DNA from 4 places in the Thioalkalivibrio sp. AKL12 genome. Region 4 is predicted to be linked to each of the others. Evidence: predicted binding sites of a transcription regulator. Region 4 holds the regulator's gene; each other region holds the start of a gene.
The links. Region 4 encodes sigma-54, which starts transcription at its own class of promoters, with help from an activator protein. Its sites were predicted from a motif close to TGGCANGNTNCNTGCTT; they were not measured.

Region 1: flgB (flagellar basal body rod protein FlgB) is a predicted target of sigma-54. The motif match lies at 2,793-2,809, and genes of this name have one in related genera.
Region 2: D579_RS0105245 (nitrate regulatory protein) is a predicted target of sigma-54. The motif match lies at 3,207-3,223, and genes of this name have one in related genera.
Region 3: urtA (urea ABC transporter substrate-binding protein) is a predicted target of sigma-54. The motif match lies at 1,462-1,478, and genes of this name have one in related genera.

What each region holds. Positions count from the first base shown of each region.
Region 1 covers NZ_KB898900.1:49,985-54,879, reverse strand. The annotation lists gene flgA (flagellar basal body P-ring formation chaperone FlgA) at 1-192, opposite strand, end outside; gene D579_RS0110640 (chemotaxis protein CheV) at 715-1,653, shown strand; gene D579_RS0110635 (protein-glutamate O-methyltransferase CheR) at 1,858-2,673, shown strand; gene flgB (flagellar basal body rod protein FlgB) at 2,890-3,297, shown strand; gene flgC (flagellar basal body rod protein FlgC) at 3,325-3,744, shown strand; gene D579_RS0110620 (flagellar hook assembly protein FlgD) at 3,755-4,429, shown strand; gene flgE (flagellar hook protein FlgE) at 4,473-4,895, shown strand, end outside.
Region 2 covers NZ_KB898893.1:103,089-107,983, reverse strand. The annotation lists gene D579_RS0105270 (replication-associated recombination protein A) at 1-1,034, shown strand, start outside; gene D579_RS0105265 (TVP38/TMEM64 family protein) at 1,031-1,783, shown strand; gene D579_RS0105260 (TMEM165/GDT1 family protein) at 1,718-2,275, opposite strand; gene D579_RS0105255 (hypothetical protein) at 2,440-2,682, shown strand; gene D579_RS0105250 (DsrE family protein) at 2,774-3,130, shown strand; gene D579_RS0105245 (nitrate regulatory protein) at 3,257-4,582, shown strand.
Region 3 covers NZ_KB898908.1:15,331-20,225, forward strand. The annotation lists gene D579_RS0113080 (sigma-54-dependent Fis family transcriptional regulator) at 1-1,199, opposite strand, end outside; gene urtA (urea ABC transporter substrate-binding protein) at 1,550-2,803, shown strand; gene urtB (urea ABC transporter permease subunit UrtB) at 2,901-3,821, shown strand; gene urtC (urea ABC transporter permease subunit UrtC) at 3,849-4,895, shown strand, end outside.
Region 4 covers NZ_KB898903.1:30,348-35,242, reverse strand. The annotation lists gene lptB (LPS export ABC transporter ATP-binding protein) at 1-759, shown strand, start outside; gene D579_RS0111840 (RNA polymerase factor sigma-54) at 848-2,332, shown strand; gene hpf (ribosome hibernation-promoting factor, HPF/YfiA family) at 2,349-2,687, shown strand; gene D579_RS0111830 (PTS sugar transporter subunit IIA) at 2,691-3,158, shown strand; gene hprK (HPr(Ser) kinase/phosphatase) at 3,207-4,238, shown strand; gene rapZ (RNase adapter RapZ) at 4,246-4,895, shown strand, end outside.

The DNA.
Region 1 (4,895 bases), on a different contig from region 4:
CGCTTCCAGGCCGTCCGTACAGGGGACGAGGCGCAGACGCTTGTCGAGCTGGCCAATCTCGATGGAAACATCCTTCTCGGTATCGGTAACGCCCAGTTCCTGAATCAGGAACTGCTCGGCGGCGTGGCGGATGTCGTCAACCGGGTGGACTTCGGCCCGGACGCTGGTAGACAGCAGTACCAGGGTGAACAAGAGGGCGACTCCGGCAAGGAGACGCGGAATGGCTCGCACGTTTGCGCTCGAGTCGATCACGCTCGCTGGCGAGGCACCGGAGGGCCCGCCTTTTCCTGGAACGAATGAGGCCCCAACGCGAACGAGCGAACGGATCAGCGTCTTCCTGGCAGCGGAAGAAAATTCTGAAATGGGTCGGCGCTGGTTCATGTTGCGGTCCTGTTTGGTCCTGTCCTGCGCAGCCAGTTCGGTGCGGGCGTCGGACTGTGCGCGAATGGCTCGGGTTTGACGGATCTTGCGTCGATGTCGAGCGAGTCGCGTGCGGTTTCAGTACGCAAAAACATGCAGATGTCGTGCCAATGAATGGGCACCCCGCGCCGCGCGCGCATTCAAGGCCCGTCGGAGGCGGCCGTTATGGCCATGAGGCGGCGTCAGAAGGCGCATGCACGCAAATGCAAATGACAGGCCGGGGTTGCGCGGTGCACACTTGGCCTTTGAGGCCTGTCCGGTGCTAAGAGCAATCGGGGCAAGGAGAGCGGCACGATGAGTCAATTCATTGACGATGTGAATCAGCGAACCCAGTTGGTGGGGCAGAACCGCATGGAGCTGCTGCTGTTCCATCTGGGCGGGTCGCAGACCTTCGGGATCAATGTCTTCAAGGTCCGCGAGGTGATTCCGTCGCCGCCGCTGCGTCAGATTCCCGGCTCCATGAGCGTGGTACGCGGAGTGGCGACGTTGCGTGGCGGTACCGTGCCGATCATTGACCTGGCGCGAGCGATGGGCCTGCGTGGCGCCGTCGGGGCGGTCGACAACGGGGAGCAGAAGGTGGTGGTCACCGAGTTCAATCGTTCGGTGCAGGGCTTCTGGGTGTCGGCCGTGGACCGTATCGTCAACGTGAACTGGCAGGACGTGAAGTCGCCCCCGCGCGGAACCGGGCGCGAATCCTTCCTGGTGGCCGTCACGGAGATCGACAACAAGCTGGTCGAGATTATCGATGTCGAACGGGTGCTCTCCATCGTGAACCCGCTGCCCAGCGAGATATCGCCATACATCCGCGAGAACGCCCGCGAGGCCAGCGGGCGCAAGGTTGTGATCGTCGATGACTCGGTGGTGGCGCGCAAGCAGATCGAGGGGGCGATCAAGGGACTCGGTTTCGAATACGATGTCTTCAAGGATGGCCAGGAAGCACTGGACTTCCTTGAGCAGAAGGCCGCGGAAGGGCCGGTAGGCGACCAGGTCGAACTGGTGATCTCGGATATCGAGATGCCACGCATGGATGGCTACACCCTGACCGCGCGCATCCGGGACAATCCCGCGCTGCAGAATTTGCGGGTGCTGCTGCACTCCTCACTGAGTGGGGAATTCAACACGGATATGGTCAAGCGCGCCGGGGCCGATGCCTTTTTGTCCAAGTTCAATCCCGACGAGCTGGCGAATGCGGTGCTGGACCAGACCGGGCGCCCGGATCAACAGGCCGAATGACCGGTCGGGCGGAACCGCGTTGCCGCTCGGCAAGCCCGGAGCGGCGACGGGTGGCCGCCACTCGGGCTGTATGGTGCCATGCGCGCGACGCCGTATACTCGATCCGATCTTCGGGATCACCCCGGTTTTCCGGCCAAGAGGCCCCGGTCAAGGATTCGTCATCAGGATGCCTAATCACGATGGACAGCGCTCAGGGATGACTCGGTGATCGATTCCCGCGACTACGAGGAGTTCTCCCGCTTTCTGCAGGACTGCTGCGGTCTGGTGCTGGGCGACAGCCGCCAGTACCTGGTTTCCAGTCGTCTGTCGCGCCTGCTCGACGAGTTTGACTTCAAGAGCGTCCCGGAACTGCTGCATGCCATGCGGCAGGCCCCGAATCCGCGCCTGCGCACCCGCGTGATCGATGCGATGACGACCAACGAGACGTCCTGGTTCCGCGATGGCTTTCCGTTCGAGATCCTGCGTCACGTGCTGTTGCCGGAACTGGCCGCGAAGGGAGGCAGCATCAAGGTCTGGTCCGCGGGCTGCTCCAGTGGGCAGGAGGCCTATACGATCTCGATGGTAGTCTCGGAATGGGAGGAGTCGCGGCCGGCCCGGAAGCTTCCGGTCTCCATTCTGGGCACGGACCTGTCAGAGAAGATCCTGGACGATGCGCGGCGGGCCGTGTACGACGGCCTGAGCATCGTGCGCGGGCTCAGCGAGAGCCGGCGCGCGCGCTTCTTCGAGACCGTCGCGGATGGCCACAAGGTGATCCCGGATGTGCAGCGGCGCTGTCGCTTTCAGAAGCTCAACCTGATCGACAGCTATGCGGCGCTGGGCAAGTTTGACCTGGTGTTCTGCCGCAACGTGCTGATCTATTTCTCGGGCGACACCAAGCGACAGGTTCTTGACGCTATCGCCCGGCAGATGAATCCGGGCGGGTATCTGTTTCTTGGCGCTTCCGAGACCGCAGGGCCCTATACCCAGGCTTTCGAGACCGTACGAACCGAGTACGGCTCGGTACTTCGTCTGAAGTCCTGACGTAATCCAGCCCCGGGGCTGATTCCCGGGAACGCCCGTGCAATGCGGGCGGCGAGTCGTTCCATCCCTTCCCCTGGCTGCCCGCTGTGCCTGCGCCCCTGCGGCGCGTCGCTCGAGAGTGGCATAACGATTGCTTCAGTCCCCCTGCGAAGGGTCGCAATCGGTGCGCCCCGTTCTCCAAGCGAGGGTCCGCCACGGGCGGACAGGACGGAAGCGATGAGTCTCTCTCTCGACAAGGCGATGGGTATTTCTCCGCAGGCTGTGAATGTGCGGGCGCAGCGCATGGAGCTGCTGGCCTCCAACATCGCCAACGCGGATACCCCGAACTACAAGGCGCGGGATATCGATTTTCGGTCGGTGCTCGAATCCGCGGCCGGCGGCGGCAATAGCTTGCCCATGGCGCGCAGCCAGGCGGCGCATCTCGACCCCAACGCCGGCGCGATGAACGGGCAGGTCGAGGCGCTTTACCGCGTCCCCTCGCAGGCGTCTCTGGATGGCAACACGGTGGACCCGCAGATGGAGCGGGCCGCCTTTGCCGAGAACGCCGTTCAATACCAGAGCAGCCTGGAATTCCTCAATCGCCGGGTCTCCGGCATCCGCGAAGCCCTGCGGGGCGACCGCTAACGCGGACCTGATCGGGAGATCGATGTCGTGAGCAACCTTTTCAGCCTGTTCAACACCTCCGCCTCGGCGCTGTCGGCGCAGTCGGTGCGCCTGAACACCGTGGCCTCGAACCTGGCCAACGCGAACACCGCCGCGACCAACCCCGACGAGGCCTATCGCGCCAAACAGGTGCTGTTCCAGAGCGTGATGGACCAGGCCAATCCGAACGGTTCGTCGACGGCCGTTCGGGTGGCCGGCGTGACCGAGTCGCAGGCAGCGCCGCATGCGCATTACGAACCCCATCACCCGCAGGCCAACGAGGAGGGCTACATCTTCCGTCCGGCCATCAGCGTGGTGGAGGAGATGGCCAACATGATGTCCGCCTCGCGCAACTACGAAGCCAACGTGGAGGTGATGGAGACCTCGCGTCAGCTGCTCCAGCGCACATTGCAGATCGGTCAAGGCTAGGGAGCCATCGATGACACAGATATCCCCCGAATTGCTGGATCGCCTGGGCCTCTCGCGCCCCGAGCAGAAACAGGACAAGGACATGGACCGCCTGGGCCAGTCCGACTTCCTCAAGCTGATGACGACCCAGCTGGAGAATCAGGACCCGATGGAGCCGATGGACAACGGCGACTTCCTGGGCCAGATGGCGCAGTTTTCGACCGTGACCGGCATCGAGGAACTGTCCAAGTCCTTCCAGCAGCTGGCGCAGTCGCTGGGCCAGAACCAGACGCTGCAGGCCGCCTCACTGGTAGGCAAGGACGTGCTGGTTCCCGTCGAATTCGGCGAGCTGGGTCCGGACGGCATGGTCAAGGGTGCGGTGGACCTGGATCGCTCCACGGAGGAGCTGCAGATCGACGTGTACAGCCCGAACGGCGAGCGCATCCGCCGCATGAACCTGGGGGCCGCCGGCAGCGGACTGCAGGAGTTCAGCTGGAACGGCATGCGCGACGACGGGACCTTCGCACCCCCGGGCGTCTACGAGTTCAAGGCCACGGCCCGCTCCGGGACTCAGTCCGAGGCCGTGGATACCTTCCTGGATGCCCGCGTGGAGAGCGTCGCGGTGGGCAATGATTCCGGGCTGGCACTGACCGTGCAAGGCCTGGGCGAGATCAGCTTTTCGGATGTACGGCGGATTGGCGGCTAACGGCCGGCGCGCGTCGAACGAACCCTAACGGAGGAAACACCCCATGCCCTTCAATATCGGATTGAGCGGACTGAACGCGGCCCAGGCCGACCTGCAGACCACCGGCAACAACGTCTCCAACTCGGGGACCACTGGCTTCAAGCGCTCGCGGGCGGAATTCGGTGACGTGTTTGCCCAGAGCTTCGGTGGCATTAGCCAGACGGCCATCGGCTCCGGCACACGCCTGCAGGCGGTGACCCAGCAGTTCTCGCAGGGCCGCACCGAGTTCACCGAGAACGGCCTGGACCTGGCCATCAACGGCGAGGGCTTCTTCGTCCTGAACGACCAGGGCAGCACCGCCTATACCCGCGCCGGTGAATTCCAGGTCAATCGCGACGGGTTCCTGGTAAACAACCAGGGCCAGCAGTTGCAGGGCTACCCCCCGCAGGACCCCAATACGGCCGACCCGAACTTCAACACGGGGCAG
Region 2 (4,895 bases), on a different contig from region 4:
GCCGCCGCAATGGTGTCGGGACGCTGCTGTTCATCGACGAAATCCACCGCTTCAACAAGGGCCAGCAGGATGCGCTGCTGCCGCACATTGAGGACGGCACGCTGACCTTCGTCGGCGCGACCACCGAGAATCCTTCGTTCGCACTCAACAGCGCGCTGCTGTCGCGCGCGCGGGTCTATCGCATGGAGGCGGTCGGGGCGGAGGCCATCGAGGCCCTGATCGACCGGGCCCTCAATGACCCCGAGCGCGGTCTGGGCGGGCGCGGCCTGACGCTGGACCCGGAGGAGCGTCAGCGTCTTGCGCGCGCCGCCGATGGCGATGCCCGGCGTGCCCTGAACTGGCTGGAGACCGCCTCGGACCTGGCGCGCGATGGCGCCATCACCGGCGACGCGCTGCGCGCGGTGATGGGGGCGCAGTCACTGGCCTTCGACCGTCAGGGCGATGCCTTCTACGACCAGATCTCCGCCCTGCACAAGTCAGTGCGCGGGTCCGATCCGAACGCCGCGGTGTACTGGCTCACCCGCATGCTGGATGCGGGCTGTGACCCGGACTACCTCGGTCGCCGCCTGCTGCGCATGGCCTACGAGGACATTGGCCTGGCCGCGGTTGGCCTCGGTGCGCGGGTGCTGGTGGCCTGGCAGACCATGGAACGTCTGGGCCGGCCGGAAGGCGATCTGGCGCTGGTACAGGCAGTGATCGAACTGGCCTCCGCACCCAAGAGCAACAGCGCCTATGCCGCGCTGAACGGCGCGCGGGCCGCGATCCGCGACAGCGGCAGCGCGGGCGTGCCCCTGCACCTGCGCAATGCCCCGACCGAGCTGATGCGTGCCGAGGGCTTCGGTGCCGGGTATCGCTACGACCACGACGAACCGGACGGGTTTGCGCGTGGACAGGTCTATCTGCCCGAAGGGCTGGAAGAAGCGCGCTTCTATAGTCCGCGCCGGGATGGTACCGAGCGCGCGCTGGCGGAGCGTCTGGAGCGTCTGCGCGGCGGCGGTGAAGATCCCGGGGACCGGGGTGACGGGGTGACATGAGGATTCGACATCACAAGAGCTGGCTGACGGTCGCGGCGATCCTGTTCGGGGTCTCGCTGGCGTGGATCCTGTTGACCACCGAGTGGCCCAGCCTCGGCGTTCCGCTGGGCGAGCTGGAGGTCTGGCTGCTCAGCTGGGGCCCTGGGGCCTACCTGGTATTCGTGCTGGCGTTTGTCGTGCTGGCCCTGTTCCCGCTGCCGAGCACCTTCTGGATCCTGCTGGGCGGGGCCTTGTTCGGTCCCTTCACCGGTGGCGCCCTGAGTCTGCTGGCGGCCACCGTGGCGGCGGTCATCGCCTTCATGCTGGCCCGTACCTGGCTGCAGCCCTGGCTGGTTCCGCGCATGGGGCCGCGCAGTACCCGGCTGCGCGAGGATGTGGAGGCCGAGGGCTGGCGCGTGGTGGCCCTGACCCGGCTGGTACCGGTGTTTCCGTTTGCGCCCACCAACTATGCCCTGGGGCTGGTGCGCCTGCCGCTGCCCGTGTTTGCACTGACGACGGTGGTGGCGCTGATCCCGGGCCTGTTCGCCTATGCCTGGCTGGGGCATGCCACCCGCGAGGTGGCCAGTGGTGCCGACAGCGGGGTGCAACTGGGTCTGGCGCTGCTCGCGGTGCTGGCATTGCTGCTGTTGCTGCCGCGCCTGGTGCGGCGCATCTGGCTGGGACAGAAGATGCTGCGCTCGGAGTCAGACCCAGGCGAGCAGGACTCCGAGGCCCAGGGCGAAGAACAGCAGCGCGGCGAGCGCGCGTAGCAGCCGCAGCGGCAGGTGGCAGGCGAAGCGCTGTCCCAGCCATACGACCGGCGCATTGGCTACGACCATGCCGATGGTCGAGCCGATCACGACCAGGATCAGGTTGTCGAAGGTCGCGGCCAGCGCGGCGGTAGCCACCTGCGTCTTGTCGCCCATCTCGACCAGGAAGAACAGCACCGTGGTGGTCCAGAATACGCCGTGTTTCGAGGTGGCCGGCAGCTCGTCCTCGCTATCCGGCACCAGCACCCAGGCGGCCATGACGATGAAGCCGATCCCCAGCCCCCAGCGCAGCCACTCGTCCGGCACGCTGGCGCCGACCCAGACGCCGGCCAGCGCGGCGAGGAAGTGATTGGCCAGGGTCGCCACCACGATGCCCCAGATGATGGGCCAGGTCTGCTGGTAGCGGCAGATCAGGAGCAGCGCGAGGAGTTGGGTCTTGTCGCCCATCTCGGCGATGGCGACGATGACGGTGGAGACGAGCAGGGCTTCCATGATGGTCTTCCGGGCCAGGCGGCCAATGCGGGCAGCGGTGAGGCCAGGGGGTTCCCGGGCCCGCCGCGTCGCGCCCCCCTGAAGCAGGCAAAAGTGTAGAAGGCGGCCCCGTTACCGGCAAGAACGGGCTGCGCCGTGCGCGGGCCTTGGGTAGGATGCGCGCGATGAAAGCCTTCGTACGCTGGGTCGATCGCGCACCGCTGTGGCTGTTTGCCCTGTTGGTGGCCACGCTGGGCCTGGCCCCCTGGATCCCCGAGCCGCATGTCGCGGAGAAGCTGCGCTGGCTGCTCGCCGGCGAGCTGACCCGGGTGCGGGACATCCTCGACCTGGTCATGCACGCCATCCCCTGGCTGTTGATGGCCTTCAAGCTCTACCGGACCAGCGTTACGGTTAGGGGCAGGCCCTGATCCGAGTGTTTCTCCGCAGCTTGTGGGAAATCGACGCCGGGCGTGCCTGCCGCTACGGTTGCAGCACGTTTCAAGCACTCAGGAGAACTCCATGCGCTTTATTGTTGCTGTCACCGCCGGTACCGACGACCCCACCCGTGCGACGCTCGGCATGATCGCCGCCAACGTGGCCAAGCAGCAGGGCCATGACGTGACCGTCTGGCTGCAGGGCGAGGCCGTGAACATCGCCAACCGCAATGTCTACGACAAGATCGTCGGCCACAACATGCCGGCAATGAAGGACATCGTCGATTCACTGGTCAGTGAAGGCGTCCCGTTCTGGGCCTGCGAGGCCTGCGCCAAGGGCCGCGACGTCGGCGAACACAATTTCCTGCCGAACGCCGAGATGGCCGGCATGGGCCAGTACGTCCAGGCCGTCGCCGACTTCGACCGCTCGATGAGCTTCTAATCGTTCATCGTTGCTCGCGGGCGGGGGTGTGATCCCCCGCTCGTTCTGATCTCCCGCCCCTGCCAGTGCCCCGAACTGGCACATTGCATGCTTGTTTGTTCCGCGAGGCATCCGCGGATCATGAGCATGAGTCAGAATCTCCCCCCGAATACCCTGTCCCCGAGCGTTTCGTATGAAGAGGCCATTGGCGACTTCCTGGTCGCCTCGCGCAAATGCGAGGTAGTGAGCCTGGAGCGCCTGCTGGAGGCCGTGCAACTGGTCGGGTGCATCCGTGCCCTGGTGCATCAACTGCAGCGTGAACGCGGCGCTTCCAGCCTCTGGATCGGCTCGGCTGGCCAGCGTTATGCCGAGGAGCTGGGGCAGTATCGAACCGAATCCGACACCACGGCGGCGGCCTTTCGCGAACACCTTGATGGCTGGTTACAGCCGGGGGCCTGTGCCCACGCGCGCAGCCGGTTGCTGGGGCGTATGGCACTGGCCCTGCACGGGCTGTCCGGGCTGCCCAGCCTGCGCGAGGAGGTCAACGAGCGCACGCTTTCGCCGATGGAGGCGATGCGCGGATTCAGCGAACTGATCCGGTCGCTCCTGGCCGTGGTATTCGAGGCAGCGGATTCGGCTACTGACCCGGAGGTCTCCGGTGCGTTGGTCGCTCTTTTGAACTTCATGCAGGGCAAGGAGCTTGCGGGTCAGGAACGCGCGATCGGTGCTGCGGGCTTTGGCCAGGGCGTGTTTGACGGCGAGCTGCGCCAGGCCCTGTTACACCGTATCGATGCCCAGGAACGTTCGTTTCGCATCTTCTCGGAGTTTGCCCCGGAATCGGCCTGCGGCGCCTGGCGTCAATTACAGGGCGCGAGCTTCGCCGCCGAGGTCGAGCGCCTGCGCCGTCAGGCCTGCACCCAGGCCGATGGCCAGCCGGCCCCGGCCCGGGCCGAGGCGTGGTTTGCCTGCACGACTGCGCGTATCGACGCGATGAAGGAGATCGAGGATCGGCTGGAGATGCACCTGAACGAGTGCTGCTCCGCGCGCATCGTGGCGGATCGCGCGGACCTGGGTGCGGTGCGTGACCGTATCGCGCAATTGGCCGAGTCGGAGTTGCGCGACAGCGTGCCGTATGCGGTGTTCTTCGGTGCGCCCGAGGGGCTGGATTCCGACGGCGTGGGCGGCGATAACCCGCTCAATGTGCCGATCGTCGGACATTCGGTGATGGACCTGGTGCAACGCCAGGCCAGTCGTCTGCAGTCGGTGGAGGACGAGCTGCAGGCGGCGCGCCAGGCCTTGGCCGAGCGCAAGACGATTGAGCGAGCCAAGGCACTGCTAATCCAGCATCGCGGCCTGACGGAGGACCAGGCCTACAAGCTCCTGCGCCAGACTGCGATGAACCAGAACCGGCGTCTGGCCGAGGTGGCCGAGGCGACCGTCGCCATGTCTGACCTGCTGGGGAAGGGCCTGTAGGAGCCGCCTTGGCGGCGAAGCCCCTGCCCGCGCCGGACTTTGGCAGGGGCTTCGCCGCCAAGGCGGCTCCTACGGCGGGTTAGGTCGCCCTCTGGCAGCGCACTATTGCAGGTCAACTGCACCGCAAGTGCGCCCCAGGCTGGTGCCTCAGGGATCGGCTTCCGGACTTCGGGCTTCCCGCAAGCGTTCGACCCGGTGTTCGAAACCATCCGATTTTTCCGCGCCACGTGGCGATTGTTTCCCGCATGGTCGCCTAGCAACGGCTAATTGGCACACCTCCTGCAGGAGTATGGGCAAGACGAGCCAACGGCGG
Region 3 (4,895 bases), on a different contig from region 4:
TTGAGGAAATGAAGTGCAAGGGGGCGTATATCTCCCCGGCGAGCGCGCAGAGGAGGCAGGTACACGGGGACCACATTGATGCGGTAGAACAGGTCGAGCCGAAATCCGCCCGCATTCACATGTTCCTGCATGTCTTCGTGGGTTGCGGTGATGAGCCGGAAATTAACCGGAATTGGCCGCGACGCCCCGATCGGATCGACCTGGTGTTCCTGCAGCACCCGCAGCAGTTTGGATTGCAGCTGCAGTGGCATGTCGCCGATCTCATCGAGAAACAGCGTGCCACCGTCAGCTTGCTGGACCTTCCCCTTTTTGCGCCCTGATGCCCCCGTAAAGCTACCTTTTTCGTGGCCGAACAGCTCCGACTCCAGAAGATCGGGTGGAATGGCCGCGCAATTGATGCAGATGAATGGACGTTCGCTCCGGTCGGTCTGCTGGTGGATCATCCGCGCGAACTTCTCTTTGCCGGTACCCGACTCGCCCAGCAGCATGACCGGCGCGTCGCTGGGCGCGACCTGGATACACTGCTTGACCGCATCGAGAAGTGCTTCGGTGGAGCCGATGATGCCGTGTGCCAAGCTCTTCTGGAGCATCCCTTCCATGGTTACCGAATTGCGCAGGCTTTGATTCTCGCTCAGCAGGTGCTTCGTCTCCTGCCGGATGAACTCGCCGATCCGCATCACCTGTCCGATTGCCGATGCAGCGACTTTCAGCGTCGTGATGTCGGCTTCGAAAGGGGTTTCGTGTCCTCCTTCCTTTTGTACTGAGAGCACACCTACGGGGCGACCCGATTCCAGAATCGGTACGGCGATGAACGCGATCCGTGACGCGTCGTCGTCCGGCCGCTCGGTGATGCGCTGCAAGTACAGGGGTTCGCGGTCGATGTCCGGGACCAGCCCGGTTGATCCGGTACGCATCACGAAGCCCGTCACACCCTCGTCGTAGCCCACCGAGAATGCCCCTTTGCGCAGCCGGGCGTGGGTTAGACCGTACGAGTAGCGAACTTCCAGAACCTGGCCTTCTTTATTGGGTGCCAGGACTCTCCCGCAGTTGAGACCGAGCATCTGCGATAGCAGGCGCAGAATCCCCCGCACCGTGTGTGGCGGGTCTAGCGGCCGATCGAGCAGCTTCGCGATCTCCTGCAGCACCGAAAGCTGCAGGCGCAGCGTCTCGGGTGGCGCTCCCTGTTGGGTCTTGTTCATGGGCCTTCGTGTGTGGACATCAGGAGAAAGGGCGTTGGCCTAGTTCCATGCAGGAATCGCGCCGTTGGGTTGCGGCTTGTTCCGTGCGTCGAGTGCCTTGTCCTTTGCACGTGATTGCACCGTTATGCCCCGTTCCTGTGAACCATCTCGGTGCCGAAGCGGCGATGCGCCCCAAAGCGGGGCGTGCTTCCGGGATGGGCAGCCCTGGGGGGTGCGCGCGTAACTCTATGAATGTGAACTCTGGATGGACATTGTCAGTGGTTGGCACAAGCCTTGCACTAGGTCTCCTGCCGTTTCGAAGGCTGCGTTTAACGCGTGCTCCAAACCTGGACCTAACAAGGTAAATGACAATGACGGATATCAAGAACCCCTTTAGTCGCCGCAAGCTGCTCAAGTCGATGGTCGCCCTGCCGATCATGGCTGCCGGCATTGCGGGTTCTAAAAACCTGTTCGCCAAGCCGGCGACCTCGGACATTAACACCACCGGCCTGGCCGTGACCGATGACACGGTCAAGGTCGGGATCCTGCATTCGCTGTCCGGCACGATGGCGATCTCGGAGACCGGTTCTGTAGAGGCCGAGACCCTGGCGATCGAGCAGATCAACGAAATGGGCGGCATCCTCGGACGCAAGCTGGAGATCATCCTGGAGGATGGTGCCAGTGACTGGCCGACCTTTGCCCAGCGTGCGCGCAAGCTGCTGCGCGAGGATAACGTCGCCTCGATCATGGGCTGCTGGACCTCGGCGTCGCGCAAGGCGGTGCTGCCGGTGCTGGAGCGCGAGAACGGGCTGCTGTATTACCCGACGTTCTACGAGGGCCTCGAGCAGTCCCCGAACGTGATCTACACCGGCCAGGAAGCGACCCAGCAGGTGCTGGCGAGCCTGAACTGGCTGTATAACGAAAAGGGTGTGCGGAGCTTCTACCTGGTCGGTTCGGACTACATCTGGCCGCGCACCACCCACCGCATCGCGCGCATCCACATCGAGCAGCATCTCGAAGGAGCAGAAGTGGTCGGCGAGGACTACGCACCGCTCGGGGACACCTCGTTCGGTTCGCTGATCAACCGCATTCGTCTGCGTCGTCCCGACGCGATCTTCAGCGCCGTGGTCGGTGGATCCAATGTCGCCTTCTTCCGCCAGCTCAACTCCGCGGGCCTGCGTGGCGACAACACGCTGATGATGAATCTCGCGACCACCGAGGACGAGGTGCTGGGTATCGGTGGCGAGAATGTCGAGGGCTTCTACTCCAGCATGAAGTACTTCCAGAGTCTGGATAACGAGAACAACGAAGCGTTCGTCAAGGCCTTCAAGGAACGCTGGGGCGACGACAGCGTCATCGGCGATGTGACCCAGGCGGCCTATCTCGGTCCGTGGTTGTGGAAGGAGGCGGTCGAACGCGCCGGCAGCTTCGATGTTGAAAAGGTCACCGCGCATTCTCCGGGTATCGAGCTAGATACCGCCCCGGAAGGCTACGTCAAGGTCCACGACAACCACCACCTGTGGAGCAAGACCCGAATCGGCCAGTGGCGCCGCGACGGTCAGGCCGATGTCGTCTGGGAATCCGATCTGATCGAGCCCGATCCGTTCCCGGAAGGCTACTCCTGAGGTAACCCCGAAGGCGCACCGGACGCTTCGGCGGCCGGTGCGCACTTTCTGAATCCCGTAACGAGCCTCCCGGCTCCTGCTCCAGGGAATACCGTACATGGACTATTCAGCGCAGGATCTCATGGCGATCGCTGCCATGCAGGGTTTTGCGGGACTGAGCTTCTTCTCGGTCCTGCTTCTGATGGCCCTGGGTCTCGCCATCATCTTTGGCCAGATGCGGGTCATCAACATGGCCCATGGCGAATTCATGGTGATCGGCGCCTACACCACCTATTTGTTGTCCACCCTGGTCTCTGGACTCGGGCCGTGGGCAACCGAGTACTACATTTTGTTCGCTATCCCGGCGGCGTTCCTGACCGCCTTCCTGTTCGGGATGCTGGTCGAGTTCGTCATGATCCGGCATCTCTACCACCGGCCTCTGGATACGCTGCTCGCGACATGGGGCCTGGCGCTGATCATGCAGCAGGGTTTCCGTTCCATCTTCGGCGCGCGTGAAGTGAGTGCCTCTACGCCCTCCTGGCTGGAAGGCTCCGTGCGTCCGACGCCGATGATCGACATCCCGATTACCGGGATCGCGATCATGGTGCTGACGCTGATCGTCACCCTGGCGGTCGTGTGGCTGATGTATCGCTCGCGCTGGGGCCTGCGGGTTCGTTCGACCATGGCCAGCCGCGAGATGAGTTCTGCCGTGGGCATCAACACTCGCTGGGTGGATCGACTGACGTTCGCGCTGGGCTGTGGCCTGGCCGGGATCGCGGGTGCGGCGTTCACGATGATCTCCTCCACGGGCCCAACCTCCGGGACGCTTTATATCGTCGACACCTTCCTGGTGGTGGTGTTCGGTGGAGCGGGCAGTATCTCCGGCACCGTGGTCTCTGCGTTCCTGATCGCCCAGGGGCAGTCGATTCTCGAGTTCTTTATCGGCAGCTCTATGGGCAAGGTCGTCACCCTGCTGGTGATCATCGGGATCCTGATGTTGCGTCCGGAAGGCCTGTTCAAGAGCAAGGTACGCCGCTAGCCCGGCCCTTTAATGGAGTTGAGACCAATGAACGACATACTTTCTGCGGTACTGGGGAAGAAGGGATTGCCGGGCCTGCTGATTCTGGCCTTCGTGATCCTGGTGGTCTTCCCGCTGGTGATGGATGTTGACCGCATCAACCTGGCCGGGCGCTTTCTCGCCTTTGCTTTCGTAGCGGTCGGCCTGGTACTGGCCTGGGGCTACGGGGGGCTGCTGAGCCTCGGTCAGGGCTTGTTCTTCGGCATCGGTGGTTACGCGATGGCGATGTTCCTCAAGCTCGAGGCCTCGACCCCGGAAGCTACAGCCCACCAGACGACGCCAGGTATCCCGGACTTCATGGACTGGAACCAGCTCTACAGCCTGCCCTGGTTCTGGGAGCCCTTCCACAGCCTGACCTTCACGATAGTGGCCATCCTGGTGCTACCGGCCCTGTTCGCGATGCTCATCGGGTTCGCGCTGTTCACCCGGCGTGTGACCGGCGTGTTCTTCGCGATCATCACTCAGGCGCTGGTGACGATCGCGGTCATCCTGATCGTTGGCCAGCAGGGCTTTACGGGGGGTGCGAACGGGATTACCGACCTGCGTACTCTGAAGGGCTGGGACATCAATACCGACGAGGCCCTGGTTGTCCTCTACTACGTGAACGCCGTCTTGCTACTGGCCTGCGTGGCCTTCGGGATGTGGCTGCTGCGTACCAAGTACGGCCGGATCCTCATGGCCCTGCGCGACAGCGAGGACCGCATTCGCTTCTCGGGCTACAACGTCGCCTACTACAAGGTCTTCATCTTCGCGGTGGCCGGGACGATGTCGGGCATCGGCGGGGCGATGTTCACCCTGCAGGTCGGCTTCATGTCCCCCAGCATCATCGGGATCATCCCGTCCATCGAGTTCGTCATCTTCGCCGCGGTCGGTGGCCGGCTGTCGCTGGTCGGAGCGGTGTATGGTGCTCTGCTGGTGTCGTTCGGGCGGGTGTTCTTTGCCGAGGCCTATCCTCAGTTGTGGCTCTTCCTGATCGGTGCGGTGTTCATCGCCATCGTGATGTTCGCGCCGTATGGCCTGGCGGGTCTGTATGAC
Region 4 (4,895 bases):
GCCCCCAGCCCATCCGCCACACCGGCACAAACCAACGACCGCCTGATCGGACGCGAGCTGACCAAGCGCTACGGCCAGCGCACTGTGCTGGACCAGGTGGACGTCGACCTCGCGCCCGGCGAGGTGGTCGGCCTGCTGGGCCCGAACGGGGCCGGCAAGACCACCTGCTTCTACAGCCTGGTCGGGCTGATCCGCCCCAATACCGGACGCATCACCCTGGGCGAACGCGATATCACCCGCGCCCCCATCCATGTGCGCGCGCGCGCCGGCCTCGGCTACCTGCCGCAGGAGGCCTCGATCTTTCGCCGCCTGAGCGTGTGGGACAACCTCCAGGCCGTGCTCGAGCTGCGCCCCGGACTCGATCGCCACGAGCGCCGGCGCATTGGCGATGCGCTGATCGAGGAGTTCCAGCTCGAGACCGTGCGCCACAGCCCGGGCATCGCGCTGTCCGGTGGGGAACGGCGCCGGGCCGAGATCGCCCGCGCCCTCGCCGGGGATCCGCGCTTCATCTGTCTGGACGAGCCCTTCGCCGGGGTGGACCCGATCTCGGTGGGCGACATCCAGGACGTGATTCGGCATCTCGCCCAGCGCGGCATCGGCGTACTGATCTCCGATCACAACGTGCGCGAGACCCTCGGCATCTGCCACAGGGCCTATATTCTGAGCGAGGGACGCCTGCTCGCCGCCGGTACACCGGACGAGCTGCTGGCCGATCCCCAGGTGCGCCGGGTCTATCTCGGCGAGAACTTCCGCCTGTGAAAGCGCCCCATATGCGGCCCGGTCGGTGCACAAACCACAAGGCAGGCTTTAAGATTCCATCAATGCCCACCCTCGCCCCGCATACCCGATGCTGAAACCCGGCCTGAATCTGCAGCTGGGTCAGACGCTGACCATGACCCCGCAACTGCAGCAGGCGATCCGCCTGTTGCAGCTGTCCACGCTCGAGCTCCAGGTGGAGATCCAGCAGGCGCTGGAGAGCAACCCCATGCTCGAACAGGTCGAGGACGAAGATGCCGAGGCCGACACCGAGCGCCTGAACCAGGACGGCGAGCTGGTGGAAGGCGATCGCATGGAGGCCACCACTACCAGCGACGACGTGATCCCCGAGGAACTGACGACCGACAGCCGCTGGGACGACATCTACGAGCCGGCCCCGACGCCCAACAAGGGCGTGGATGACCGCGACCCGCTGGAAAACACCAGCGACGACGACGGTGAGGGCCTGCAGGATCACCTGCTGTGGCAGCTGCATCTGAGCCATCTGACACCGCGCGACCAGCGCATCGGGGCGGCCCTGATCGACGCCATCAGCCCCGACGGCTATCTCGAGGGCGACCTCGACACCCTGGCCGAGACCATCAGCCGAGGCGAGGATGAATCCGTCGGCGTCGACGAGGTCGAGGCAGTGCTCCACTGGATTCAGCAGTGCGACCCGCTGGGGGTCGGCGCGCGCAACCTGCGGGAGTGCCTGGAGATCCAGCTACGCGAACTGGCCCCGGACGCCCCGGCCCGCGAGGCCGCACGGGCGATCCTGGAACACGGCATGGACAGCCTGGGCAAGCGCGACTACAAGGCCCTGCAGCGCCAGTCCGGCGTACGCGACCCGGACGAACTGGCCCGCGCACTGGATCTGATCCGCACCCTGAACCCGCGGCCCGGCGCACAGATCAGCTCCGCCACCTCGGAATACGTAGTCCCGGATGTCTACGTGCGCCACACCACCGAGGGCTGGCGCGTGGATCTAAACCCGGAGATCGCACCGCGCATCCGCATCAACGACCTCTACGCCGGCATGGTGCGCCAGGTCTCGGATGCCCGCGACAGCGCCTTTATGCGTGATCAGCTGCAGGAGGCACGCTGGTTCCTGAAGAGCCTGCACAGCCGCAACGACACCCTGCTGCGGGTCGCCGAGGCGATCGTCCACCGCCAGCAGGGCTTTCTCGAGCATGGCGACGTCGCGATGCAGCCATTGATCCTGCGCGACATTGCCGAGACCCTGGAGATGCACGAATCGACCATCTCGCGGGTTACCACGCAGAAATACATGCACACCCCGCGCGGGGTCTTCGAGTTCAAGTATTTCTTCTCCAGCCATGTCGGCACGAACGATGGCGGCGAGTGTTCCGCCACCGCCATCCGTGCCATGATTCGCGAATTGATTGGCGACGAACCCCCGAACAAGCCGCTCAGCGATGCCCGGCTCGCCCAGGTCCTGTCGGACCGGGGCATCAACGTAGCGCGCCGCACCGTGGCCAAGTACCGCGAGGCGATGCACATCCCTTCATCCAGCGAACGCCGGCAGATGGCCTCGATGCCCACCGGCAGCAAGTAACCAAGGAGTCCTGACCATGCAGATCAACCTGACCGGCCACCACGTGGACATCACCGACGCCCTGCGCGACTACGTCAACGAGAAATTCGCGAAGCTGGAGCGCCACTTCGACAAGGTCATCGACGTCCACGTCGTGCTGACCCACGAGAAGACCCGGAATCAGCACAACCAGGCCGAAGCGAATCTCCAGGTCAGCGGCAATCACATCCACGCCGAGGCCTCTCACGAGGACATGTATGCCGCGATCGACGCGCTGATCGACAAAGTCGACCGTCAACTGATCAAGCACAAGGAAAAGGTCAAGGACCACCACCGCGCCGAAGGTGCCCAGCGCAACCGCGAGCAGGCCTCCTGATCCATGACGATTGCCGAGTTGATCACCTCCGAGCGCATTGGCCTGCAACCCGAGTGCTCCAGCCAGAAACGGGCCCTGGAGGCCCTGGCGGACCTCCTCGCCGGCGGAGGTGACGGCACGGGACCAGGAAGCAATGCGATCTTCGAGGCCCTGTCCGCACGCGAAAAACTCGGATCCACCGGTCTCGGCCATGGGGTTGCGATTCCCCATGGCCGCCTGGCCGATCTCGAGGCGCCGCGCGTGGCCGTGCTGCGCCTGGAAAAGGGCGTCGACTTCGACGCCATGGATCACGAGCCGGTCGATATCCTGATCGCACTGCTGGTCCCGGAGGCCGCCACCGGCGACCACCTCGACCTGCTGGCCCAGCTCGCCCGCGGCCTGTCGCAGCCAGACACCATCGGAGCGCTGCGCCGGGCCGGGGACGCGGCGGCCCTGGAACAGGAACTCGTGCGCCGCTTCAGCGAGGACTAAGCCCGTGGAACCCGCCTCCAGCCGCGATTCCGACGCGCAGCGTCTGCCATGAACGAGGCGCTGGGAGAAGGCGGGATCGCCCGCGACATCAACGTGGAGAGCCTGATCCAGGCCATGGGAAACCGCCTGGATCTTCGCTTCGTACACGGCGAACATGCAGCACCCGACCGCAAGCTGGTCGGCGACGACGGGGACGACCTGCCGCTGGCTGGCCATCTCAACCTGATCCGGCCCAACCGCATCCAGATCATCGGTGACTTCGAGGCCCGCTACATCTCCAGCCTCAGCGCCACCCAGTGCAACGACCTGATCCTGGAGATGGCCCGCACCGGGACCACCGCGGTGATCTTCGCCGAGGACACCTGTCCGTTCTCGGAGATGCCCGACGCCCCGCAGGAGGCGCTGCCGCTGATCCTGTGCTCCAGCACCAGCAGCCACGAGATTATCTCGCTGCTGCGCTATTTCCTGCAGCAGCGCCTGGCCCATTTCGAGGTGCGCCACGGCGTGTTCATGGAGATCCTCGGGATCGGGGTGCTGATCAGCGGCGCCTCCAGCGTCGGCAAGAGCGAGGTCGCACTGGAACTGATCTCGCGCGGGCATCGCCTGATCGCCGACGATGCCCCCGAATTCGCGCGCATTGCGCCCGACATCGTGCGCGGCCACTGCCCGGCCCTGCTCCAGGACCTGCTCGAGGTGCGCGGTCTTGGGGTGCTTAACATCCGCGCCATGTACGGCGATTCCGCGATCAAGGGCGGCAAGTACCTGCGCCTGATCATCGACCTGCGCGATCATGGCGAACCCTCGCCGGTCCCCGATGACCGGCTGAACGGGCGCCGCGGCGAGATCGATATCCTCGGCCTGCGCGTCCCCTTGATCAGCCTGCCGATCGCGCCGGGGCGCAACATCGCAGTGATGATCGAGGCGGCCGTGCGCAACCACATGCTGCACATGCAGGGCTATATCGCTGGCGACGACCTGCGCGCACGCCAGCGCCGCCAGATGAGCGGCGAGACGGAGGAGCCGCCCTACCATCGCGCGGTGCCCGCCACTACGGTCCCCAACCCGGACCCGGAGGGCTGAATCGGCCATGCGCCTGCTAATCGTCAGTGGCCTGTCCGGGTCCGGCAAGACCGTGGCCCTGCACACCCTGGAGGATGCCGGCTACTTCTGCGTCGACAACCTCCCGCTGCCGCTGCTGCCGGACCTGATCGATCAGGTCCGGCAGGGCCACTACGACACCGAGACCGACCGCCATCTGGCCGTGGGCGTGGATGTGCGCAGCGGCCTGGAGGCCCTGGAGGGGTTCTCCGTTCTCTTGGCGCAACTACGGGCGGACCGGGTGCAGGTGGAGGTCCTGTTCCTGCAGGCGGCCAGCGAGGTGCTGCTGCGGCGCTACCATCTGACCCGCCGACGCCACCCGCTGGCGCGCGACGGCGTGCCACTGGTCGAGGCCATCGACCGCGAACGCGAGTGGCTGGGCCATGTAGCGGCGGAGGCCGATCTGACGGTCGACACCTCGCGCCTGTCGATGCACGATCTGGCCCGCACCCTGCGCGACCGCATAGGCGAGCGCGGAGAACACGAGCTATCCCTGCAGTTCCAGTCCTTCGGCTTCAAACACGGCGCACCGCTGGATTCCGACTTCGTGTTCGACGTGCGCTGCTTGCCCAATCCGCACTACGAAAGCGATCTGGCCGCCCTGACCGGTCGCGACCCGCCCGTGTGCGAGTTCCTTGA